One region of the Paenibacillus sp. LT-B23 genome, then DNA from elsewhere that is predicted to be linked to it. Evidence: predicted binding sites of a transcription regulator. Region 1 holds the regulator's gene; each other region holds the start of a gene.
What was found. The regulator Rex, encoded in region 1, represses fermentation and respiration genes when NADH is low (regulators of the CRP and FNR family bind a similar motif). The targets are predictions, from matches to a motif close to TTGTGAAATATTTCACAA.
Positions count from the first base shown of each region.

Region 2: the regulator Rex is predicted to act here: its motif matches at 1,346-1,363, upstream of ACWXW9_RS02700 (formate/nitrite transporter family protein).
Region 3: the regulator Rex is predicted to act here: its motif matches at 1,144-1,161, upstream of pflB (formate C-acetyltransferase).

Region 1 is NZ_JBSQBM010000001.1:116,412-119,701, reverse strand. It holds gene ACWXW9_RS00625 (amidohydrolase) at 1-950, opposite strand, end outside; gene ACWXW9_RS00620 (redox-sensing transcriptional repressor Rex) at 937-1,590, opposite strand; gene dinG (ATP-dependent DNA helicase DinG) at 1,636-3,290, opposite strand, start outside.
Region 2 is NZ_JBSQBM010000002.1:11,716-15,005, forward strand. It holds gene ACWXW9_RS02695 (molybdopterin-containing oxidoreductase family protein) at 1-64, opposite strand, end outside; gene ACWXW9_RS02700 (formate/nitrite transporter family protein) at 425-1,273, opposite strand; gene ACWXW9_RS02705 (FAD-dependent oxidoreductase) at 1,659-3,020, opposite strand.
Region 3 is NZ_JBSQBM010000005.1:218,093-221,382, forward strand. It holds gene adhE (bifunctional acetaldehyde-CoA/alcohol dehydrogenase) at 1-867, shown strand, start outside; gene pflB (formate C-acetyltransferase) at 1,195-3,290, shown strand, end outside.

The DNA.
Region 1 (3,290 bases):
CGCATTTCCTCAAACATATCCAGGTTATTGTTACTGGCGGGACCATCTGTTCCGAGAGAGACAGTAACGCCTGCACGCAGCAGGTCAGGAACTCTTGCTACACCACTTGCGAGCTTCAAGTTGCTGCCTGGATTATGCGAAACCGCTACACCACGTTCAGCCAGCAAAGCTATTTCTTCGTCATTCAAATGAACGCCATGGGCAACAAGCGATGGACGGGAGAAAAAGCCGAGCTTATCCAGATGTGCAACCGGACGCAAGCCGTAGTCGCGTACGTTTTGCTCTACTTCGGCAATCGTTTCGGACATATGCGTATGCAACGGTAAGTCCAGATCATGCGCTGCCTGTACGAATTTTTCGATAAACGCAGGCGGGCACGTATACGGCGCATGCGGAGACATCATGGTCGTAATTCGACCGTCTGCTTTTCCATGCCAATTACGCGCAAAAGTCACAGCCTCAGCCAGCTTGATCCGCTGCTCTTCCTCTGAACATAGTCCAATCGCTCCACGCATCAGACTGGCACGGATGCCGGACTCTTCAGCTACACGAGCCACCTCGTCCATATGATCGTACATGTCCAGGAAAGTCGTTGTACCGCCTTTCAGCATTTCCAGCACAGACAAGGACGTACCCCAGTACACATCCGTAGACGTAAACTTGGCTTCCATCGGCCACATTTTTTCCTGAAGCCATACTTGGAGAGCCAGATCGTCCCCATACCCACGTAGCAGAGACATCGCCGCATGACCATGTGTATTCATCAGGCCAGGTAAAAACAGCAGCCCGTTACCGTCAATCGCGTCCGTCTCTTCCTCACCCGCTGGCAAAGTCTCGCCAATGTAGGTGATTCGGCTATCCTCCACGATCATATAGCCGTGGATTACCCCGGCTTCCGGTCTGTTCACGGCAAAGGAGCCGTTTTTAATCATCCATTTATTCGCTGTCATGTTGCGTATCTTCCTTTCCGTCCTCCAAATAATAAGCAAGGCTTAACAAATCCGTTGTAAAATCTGTGGCATGTACCCGAATGTTTGCCGGTGTCTTGAGAGTAGTGGGTGCAAAGTTCAAAATTGCTCCAATCCCACTCTCAATGAGCCTGTCAGCGACGTGCTGTGCTTCAAAATCCGGTACGGTAATAATCCCGATCCGAATGTTTTGTTCTTTCACGGTCGCTTCCAGTTCATCCATCGGCTGTACGACCAGCGTATTGATCCTGGTTCCAACTTTATCTGGAACAGCATCAAATACAGCTACAATTTTCATATTGTCTTTTAAATAAGCATTATAATTCGAAAGGGCTTGCCCCAGATTACCTGCTCCGACCAATACCACGTTAATTTGCTGGTCGATTTTCAGGATATGGCGTATTTTCTCGATAAGATAAGTAACATCATAGCCGATACCCTTACGGCCAAAATCTCCAAAATACGCGAGATCCTTACGAATTTGAGCCGGATTCAGATCCAGTCTTTGTCCCAGCTCCTGGGAAGAGACCGTAGTCACCTCCCGTTTGTGCAGTGCATTCAGATAACGTAAATATACGGGTAACCTCCGTACGACAGCCTCTGAAATTTTATCTGATTTCATACTTGCTCCCCCTAATTGTAACGGACATGTTTAGATGTCCGTCCGTTATGCCTCTGTCTCCGGGGCGGATTGGAGCCATTCGGCGATGCGAGGCACCATTTGCTCCGTCGGCATATGCTCCATTTTTGGTCCCGGTAATGAGTACAAAAAATGCTTCCCGTAATAGGATTCGATCACACGCGTATCGTAAACGATAACGACCCCGTGGTCGCTCGCCGTACGTACCAAACGTCCAAATCCCTGTTTGAAGCGAATGACAGCCTGTGGAACAGACAGCTTCATAAAAGGATTTTTCTTCTGCTGCTGGAGTAGCTCACTTTTAGCCTCCAGCAGCGGGTGATTGGGCGGTTGGAACGGCAAGCGCACGATGGCCAGACACGTTAGCGCTTTGCCCGGAATATCGACGCCTTCCCAGAAGCTGCTGGTTCCCAGCAACACAGAAGCTTTGGCTTCCTGAAAACGTCGGGTCAGCTTGCTGCGGCTTCCACTGTCCACGCCCTGCCCCAGCACAGTGATGTCGCTGGAAGACAACGCCTCTTTAAGCGGCTCATACACCTGCCGGAGCATGCGGTAGGAAGTAAAGAGAACGAGCATTCTCCCCCGCGTCGCTTGAGCAGTCGCGCCTAGCGAGCTGACGAGCATATCTACAAAATGCTCATCTCCTACACTGCCCTTCACGCTCGGGAAATCCCTTGGAATGACTAGCAGCACCTGATCCCTGTAGTTAAAGGGTGACGGGAGCTGCGTAGTCATCAGCCGTCCTTGATCTGCGGCCTCCTGCAAGCCGAGCTGATCGGTCATGTACTGAAACGACTTATCCACCGATAAGGTAGCAGATGTCAGAATAATGCTTCTTTTTTTGTCAAAAAACATTTCTTTCAGCTGGCGGCTCACATCGACGGGCACCGCATAAAATTGCAGCGACTTGCTGCGGAATTGCCCGCTCGCTTCAAGCCAGTATACGGTCGTTTCATCATCCAGCCGTATGAAAAAGCGCAAGCTTTCCCTAATGCCTGCCAAATCCTTGAGCAGCCCCGTGATATCCGTAATGAGGCTGTCAGCCGCATAATCGTCATGTTCTTCCTTCACATCGAGCATCAGCTTGTCGCCCTTGCGCAAAATTTCGCTCATCGTTACATAAAGCTGATTTTCCAGCGCAGCCGCCTGATCCCACTTGGCAGGCTTGGCCGATGGCTTGAGACGGGAAGAAAACTGCCCTGTTTCGCCCGGTGTCGCATCACTTCGCTCTGGCAGCATGCCAAACAGCTTGTCGCTCAGCAAATCCCAAGACTCCTTAACCTCCAGCACGAGCGGATATAACTGGTCGATAGTAGTGGCCCAATCCGTCGACTTCTCATGCCCCGACTTTGCCAACTGCTGACGCAGCGAAGGCAATTGTCCGTTCTTGCTGTCCTTGAACAACCGGGTCAGCGTATGCACGAGTGTGAAATATTTCATATGCATGCCCAGATGCTTTCCAGCAACTTCCTCCAGGTGATGGGCTTCATCAATCACCAGATGCTCATAGCTCGGCAATAGCTGATGACTTGCTTTTACGTCCGTGAACAGCTTGGAGTGATTCGTAATAACCACATCCGCTATTCCCGCCTCATGGCGCGCACGATGATAAAAGCATTTGCGGAACCACGGACATGAACGACCAAGACAGGACTCGGAATCACTGGCCACCGTTTCCCAAA
Region 2 (3,290 bases), on a different contig from region 1:
GCTGCCCCCTTTGCAAGTCTTGCTGAAGCACAGCCTCAGGAGGCGCGCTGTTGCGATGATCCATGGTGTTGGTGCTCCTTTCCGTTACCGTTTCCAAAAATTACACTGTTCTTATCATATATACAGCTATGTCCTATGGCAAGAGAAGGATTTTGCCAACCCAAATCCGTCCAAAAGATCAAAAAAATCCGCTTGCTGCTCACAGCAAAACGGATTTCTAATATTCTATATTATATTTTGATCCATACCTGTTTCATTATTGAATGCCAAGGGTAAAAGAGATCAAGGCATTATGGACGAGAGCACACTCATCCTCCATGCCAAATCATGGACCACTCCCAAAAAAATCCGCCATGACAGGTTTCGTTCCCCCGGACCTGCCATGGCGGATTTGCTTTGTTCCCATTTTCTATGCCCAGCTTAATCAGGCATGGTCACTCAACGGAGTTGTTGCAGTAGACGAGGGTGCCTGAGATGAATCATTCACAGGATGCACAGCGGTATGAGGCTTTTTCAAATACGCCAACCAGTAAGCCCCGGCTACAAACAGGCTTCCTCCCACCAAATTCCCCAGCCAAACTGGAATGAAGTTCATGATATAATCTGCCCATGAAAAATGACCTGCGAAAATAGCCGCCGGAATCAGAAACATGTTGGCAACAACGTGCTGGAATCCGATAGCTACAAAGGCCATTGTCGGGAACCAGATCCCCATAATTTTGCCGCCGATCGAATCTGTGCTATACGCCAACCATACAGCCAGCGCTACCAGCCAGTTACATCCAATACCGGATATAAACGATTGCAAAAAGCTTTCATGCAACTTGTGTCCCGCCATATCCACCACTTTGTCCAAATAAGGTCCTGTCTCGGTTAGACCCAGCACATGACCAAAGAAAAAGGCAACAAACAACGCACCCGCAAAATTACTTAGCGTAATAATCGCCAAATTACGGAACATCGCCCCAGTCTTGATCCGTCCTGCCCATCTCGCCAGTGGCACAGCCATCATATTACCAGTCAGCAATTCTCCGCCGCCGATCAATACCAATACCAGACCTACAGGGAAAACGGCTGCTCCAATAAAGGTAGCGATACTTCCCCATTCTTTGGGTGCGCTTGCGATAACACGTATATCCAGCAAAAAACCAAGCGCAATAAATGCACCTGCCAAAAATCCCAATACCACCGCCACAGTCCATGGATTGTTCGCTTTGGCCACTCCTGTTTCTACCGTCTTTTCGGCTATTTGCCCCGGTTTATAACTTGCCATATATTCCGCTCCTTTAACATCTTTTCACTCGAATGTTCTCTCTCATATTTTATTTAAAATCAGTGATTTTGTTTGTGAAAAAAATCACTTTATTGAATATTAAAAAAACAGCCCTTGGGTAAAGGACTGTTTTCATGTATTATTACGTCTACTGCGCTACTATGCGCTTTACATTTAGTTGTATTCTTCCTTTTCAACTGCTCTCAAGAACCAAATAACTCCACCGAGGCCTCCCAGCGCCACGACTACAAGAAAAAGGATATAAAACAAACCCATAAGCTACTTACCCCCTAATCCTTATGCTACTCTATATTGTACTATAAGGATTCGTCCATACGTCTCAGATTGTTGACAAACTTATGAACAATGTCACAGACAAAATGAATTATACGGTAACTGGCTTCCGTTCAGACATTGGCGGCAAGGCTTGCAAACCGGCTGCATTCAGGAAATTCCAAGGCTTGTTATAATGCGGCTGGAAGAAGAAATCGACAAAGGCCAGTTGATCAATGGTCATATGATTTTGAATGGCTACGGATAGCGTGTTAATGGATTGCGTCAAATCCACCTTCGACATAATTTGTGCCCCAACAATTCTCCGTGTCTCCTGCTCATATACAACTTTCAGCAGTACTTTTTCGGAGGTTGGCATAAATTCAGGTCGGTAGCTGTCCTCAATGGTGACAGCCTCTACAGCCATACCTTCGTCCGCTGCTGCCGCTTCCGTCAAGCCTGTTCCTGCAATATTATCTTCATAAATTTTAATACCCGAAGTTCCCTGTGTTCCCATATAGGCAATGGTCGGCTGAACCAAATTGCGTGCCACCAGCGTACCCATACGAACAGCATTGGTTGCCAATGGAATATAAGCTGTTTTGCCTGTCGGGTTGTAACGGATTGCACAGCTATCGCCTGCGGCAAATACGTCCGGGCAACTGCTTTGCATATAATTGTCCACAATGATCGCGCCGTTGGGCAGCATGTCTACCTGACCTTTAAGCAGATCCGTTTGAGGACGGAAGCCGATGCAGAGAATAACAAGCTCTGTTTCATATTCTCCTTTGGATGTCACCACTTTATTCACCTTACCGTTACTTCCTTCAAAACGGCTCACTGTTTCTCCCAGCACCAGCTTAATGCCATGCTTCTTCAAGGAATTTTCAATCCGGTCTGTATATTCCGGGTCCAAATATTTATTCAAAATACGATCAGCGCTGTCGATCAGCGTTACGTTCTTGCCGTTCATTTGAAAAGCTTCCACCAGCTCAACACCGATATATCCGGCACCGACAACCGTAATGTTCTGTACATGCTTGGCTTTCTCAATGATGTCATTGGAATGATTATAGTTTTTGCAGAGCAAGATATGATCAAGCTCAATACCTTCCAGCTTCGGAATAATAGGCCACGAGCCCGTAGTTACAATTAATTTATCAAAGGTGTCCGTAAATTCTTCTCCTGTTTGGAGATTGCGTGCTTGCAGCGTTTTGCCTGCTGTATCGACATTCGTTACCTCATGAAGCATCTTGGTCACGACACCCAGCTCAGCCAGTTCATTCGGGGAAGAATAAAACAATCCGTGCGGATCTTTGACGACACCACCTACGTACAGTGCAATACCACAAGATAAAAACGAAATATTGTCATTACGCTCGTAAACGGTAATTTCGGCATCTGGATAACATTTGGCTGTGTTGACGATGGCTGCCGTACCTGCGTGTGTACATCCGATAACTGCTACTTTCATGTTAAATTCCTCCTTGGTGTGTGGGCATACAATGTATGATAATTGTGAATTGTTTCACGTAACTGCGTTGTTGATTGTGATTTATTTCACTTCATGCACTTATTATAATGTGACATTTTTCACATTGCAATAGCTTTCTATGATATTCACAATTTGTCCACATTTTTAAAGTCAGGAAGATACAAAGTCAGCCGTTTGCTGAAACGACTCTTTGCTTCATTCAGTTTTTCCCGTACGGGGCTTGATTATGCCTTATATCAGGCTTCCAAA
Region 3 (3,290 bases), on a different contig from region 1:
CGCAAACGGATTTACAAGTACCCACGTCTGGGTCAAAAAGCGCAATTTGTAGCCATTCCTACAACCTCGGGTACAGGTTCGGAAGTTACATCGTTCGCAGTTATTACAGACAAAAATCAGGGCAACACGAAGTATCCGCTGGCTGACTATGAGCTGACTCCTGATGTGGCAATTATTGACCCTGAGTTTGTATATTCGCTGCCTAAAACGGCTGTAGCGGATACAGGTATGGACGTTCTGACACATGCCATTGAGGCTTACGTGTCTGTAATGGCTAGTGACTACACAGATGGTCTGGCGATTAAAGCTATTCAACTGGTATTCCAATACCTGGAGCAATCGGCTCTGACTGGCGACAAGCTGGCTCGTGAAAAAATGCATAATGCTTCCACACTGGCAGGGATGGCGTTTGCCAATGCGTTCCTGGGCATTAACCATAGCCTTGCGCACAAATGGGGCGGACAATATCACACAGCCCACGGCCGTACGAATGCCATTTTGTTACCACACGTCATTCGCTATAATGCGAAAAAACCGACAAAATTCGCTTCGTTCCCTAAATATTCGCACTTTGTTGCGGATGAGCGTTATGCAGAAATTGCACGCATACTGGGACTGCCTGCACGTACGACTGAAGAAGGGGTTAATAGCCTGATTGAAGCGATCCGCAAGCTGAACAAAACACTCGGTATCGAGGAATCGTTCCAGCAAATCGGCTTCGATGCGAAGGATTTTGAATCGCGTGTAGATTATCTGGCTGACCGCGCTTTTGAGGATCAATGTACAACTGCGAATCCGAAGCTGCCGCTGGTTACCGAATTGGCTGATGTATACCGCAATGCCTTCTACGGACGTTTTGACCAATAATATATAGGTACGAAGAGGCTTGTAACTAAGCATTTTCCCGTTCAATACCAATGCAGGCTCTCTATATAGAGGGCCTGTTGGTTTGGGAAGGGAGGTGAACGGCAAGGATAAAGGTACGGGCGTAATCGCCAGGGAAAATAAAGTGATAAATGTCACCTATATTGTGATTTTTGTCACATACTACACTCTATCATTATTCTACAATAAGGGTGTAAGAAAGGTCCCGACACTGAGCGTAAGGCATCGGTGAAAAGGCCGGGCTCGAGACACTATTTAATGTGAAAAAAATCACAAGTCCGGAAGACCAAACAATTTGGAGGGATTTACATGTCGGTGATTGAGAGAGAATTACAAGAGCAACAATCTGGCTGGAGAGGTTTTAAAAAAGGCAAATGGACTAAAGAAGTCAACGTCAACGATTTTATTGAAACCAATATCTTACCTTATGTCGGCAACGAAGAATTTCTGGTTGGCCCTACCGCCAACACAACTGCTCTGTGGGATATTGTATCTGATCTTACCAAAAAAGAGTTGGCAAACGGCGGCGTGCTTGATGTAGACGTAAATACGCCATCTACTATTATTTCACATAAGCCGGGTTATCTAGACCGGGATAAAGAACAAGTCGTTGGTGTACAAACAGACGCTCCATTCAAACGCTCCTTGCAGCCGTTTGGTGGAATCCGGATGATGATCGACGCTTGCAAAGCCTATGGCTTTGAAGTACCGCAAAGCATTGTTGATATCTTCACTCATATTCGTAAAACGCATAATCAGGGTGTATTCGACGCTTATACCGATGATATGAGAGCAGCTCGTAAAGCGGGTATTATCACTGGTTTGCCGGATGCATATGGTCGTGGACGCATTATCGGTGACTACCGTCGTGTAGCACTGTACGGTGCAGACTTCCTGATAAAAGACAAAAAGACTCAACTGAAAAGCCTTGAAGTGGATTCAATGGAAGAAGACGTAATTCGTCTGCGTGAAGAAATTTCCGAGCAAATTCGCGCTTTGAACGAGCTGAAACAAATGGCTGCTGAGCATGGTTTCGACATCTCAAAGCCTGCTAACAACGCGAAAGAAGCTTTCCAATGGGTGTATTTTGGCTATCTTGCAGCAATCAAAGAACAAAATGGTGCAGCAATGTCCTTAGGACGTGTATCTTCCTTCCTTGATATTTATACTCAACGGGATATGGAAGAAGGCGCAATGACAGAAGAGCAAGCACAAGAATTAGTCGATCATTTTGTTATGAAACTGCGTATTGTTAAATTCCTGCGCACACCTGACTATAATGAACTGTTCAGCGGAGATCCAACATGGGTAACTGAATCCATTGGCGGTATGTCCATTACTGGAGAAACTCGGGTTACTAAAAACAGCTTCCGTTTCTTGCACACCCTGTACAATTTGGGACCTGCACCGGAGCCAAACCTGACTGTACTGTGGTCAGAAAAATTGCCTGAGGGCTTCAAAAAATATTGTGCCAAAGTTTCTATTGAAACTAGCTCCATTCAGTATGAAAATGATGATCTGATGCGTCCGATTTATGGCGATGACTATGGTATCGCTTGTTGTGTATCGGCAATGAAAATCGGTAAACAAATGCAATTCTTTGGTGCCCGTGCCAACTTGGCTAAAGCTTTGTTGTATGCCATCAACGGTGGTGTGGATGAAAAATCAGGTGCTCAAGTGGGTCCTGAATATCCTGCAATTACAGGTGAAGTGTTGGATTACGAGGAAGTGCTGAGCCGCTTCAAGCCAATGATGGAATGGTTGGCAAAATTGTACATGAACACTTTGAACGTTATTCACTACATGCATGACAAGTACAGCTACGAACGGATTGAAATGGCACTGCATGACCGTGATATTGTCCGTACGATGGCTTGTGGTATTGCTGGTCTGTCCGTTGCTGCCGATTCCCTGAGCGCCATTAAACATGCGAAGGTTAAACCGATCCGTAACGAAAAAGGCATCGCCATTGACTTTGAAATCGAAGGGGAATACCCTTGCTACGGTAATAACGATGATCGTGTAGATAACATCGCAGTAGAACTGGTAGAGTCCTTCATGGGCATGATCCGCAAGCACAAAGCTTACCGGAATGCGGTTCCTACTCAATCTGTACTGACCATTACTTCCAACGTGGTGTACGGTAAGAAAACAGGTACAACACCGGATGGACGTAAAGCTGGCGAACCGTTTGCACCAGGTGCGAACCCAATGCACGGACGCGACAAAAAAGGTGCTTTGGCTTCCCTTAGCTCCGTAGCTAAGTTGCCTTACGAGCACAGTCTGGATGGTATCTCGAATACCTTCTCCATCGTGCCTAAAGCCCTGGGTAAAGAAGAAGAAACACGCAAAACGAATCTCGTTTCCATGATGGATGGCTACTTTGGAAGCCATGCGCATCATCT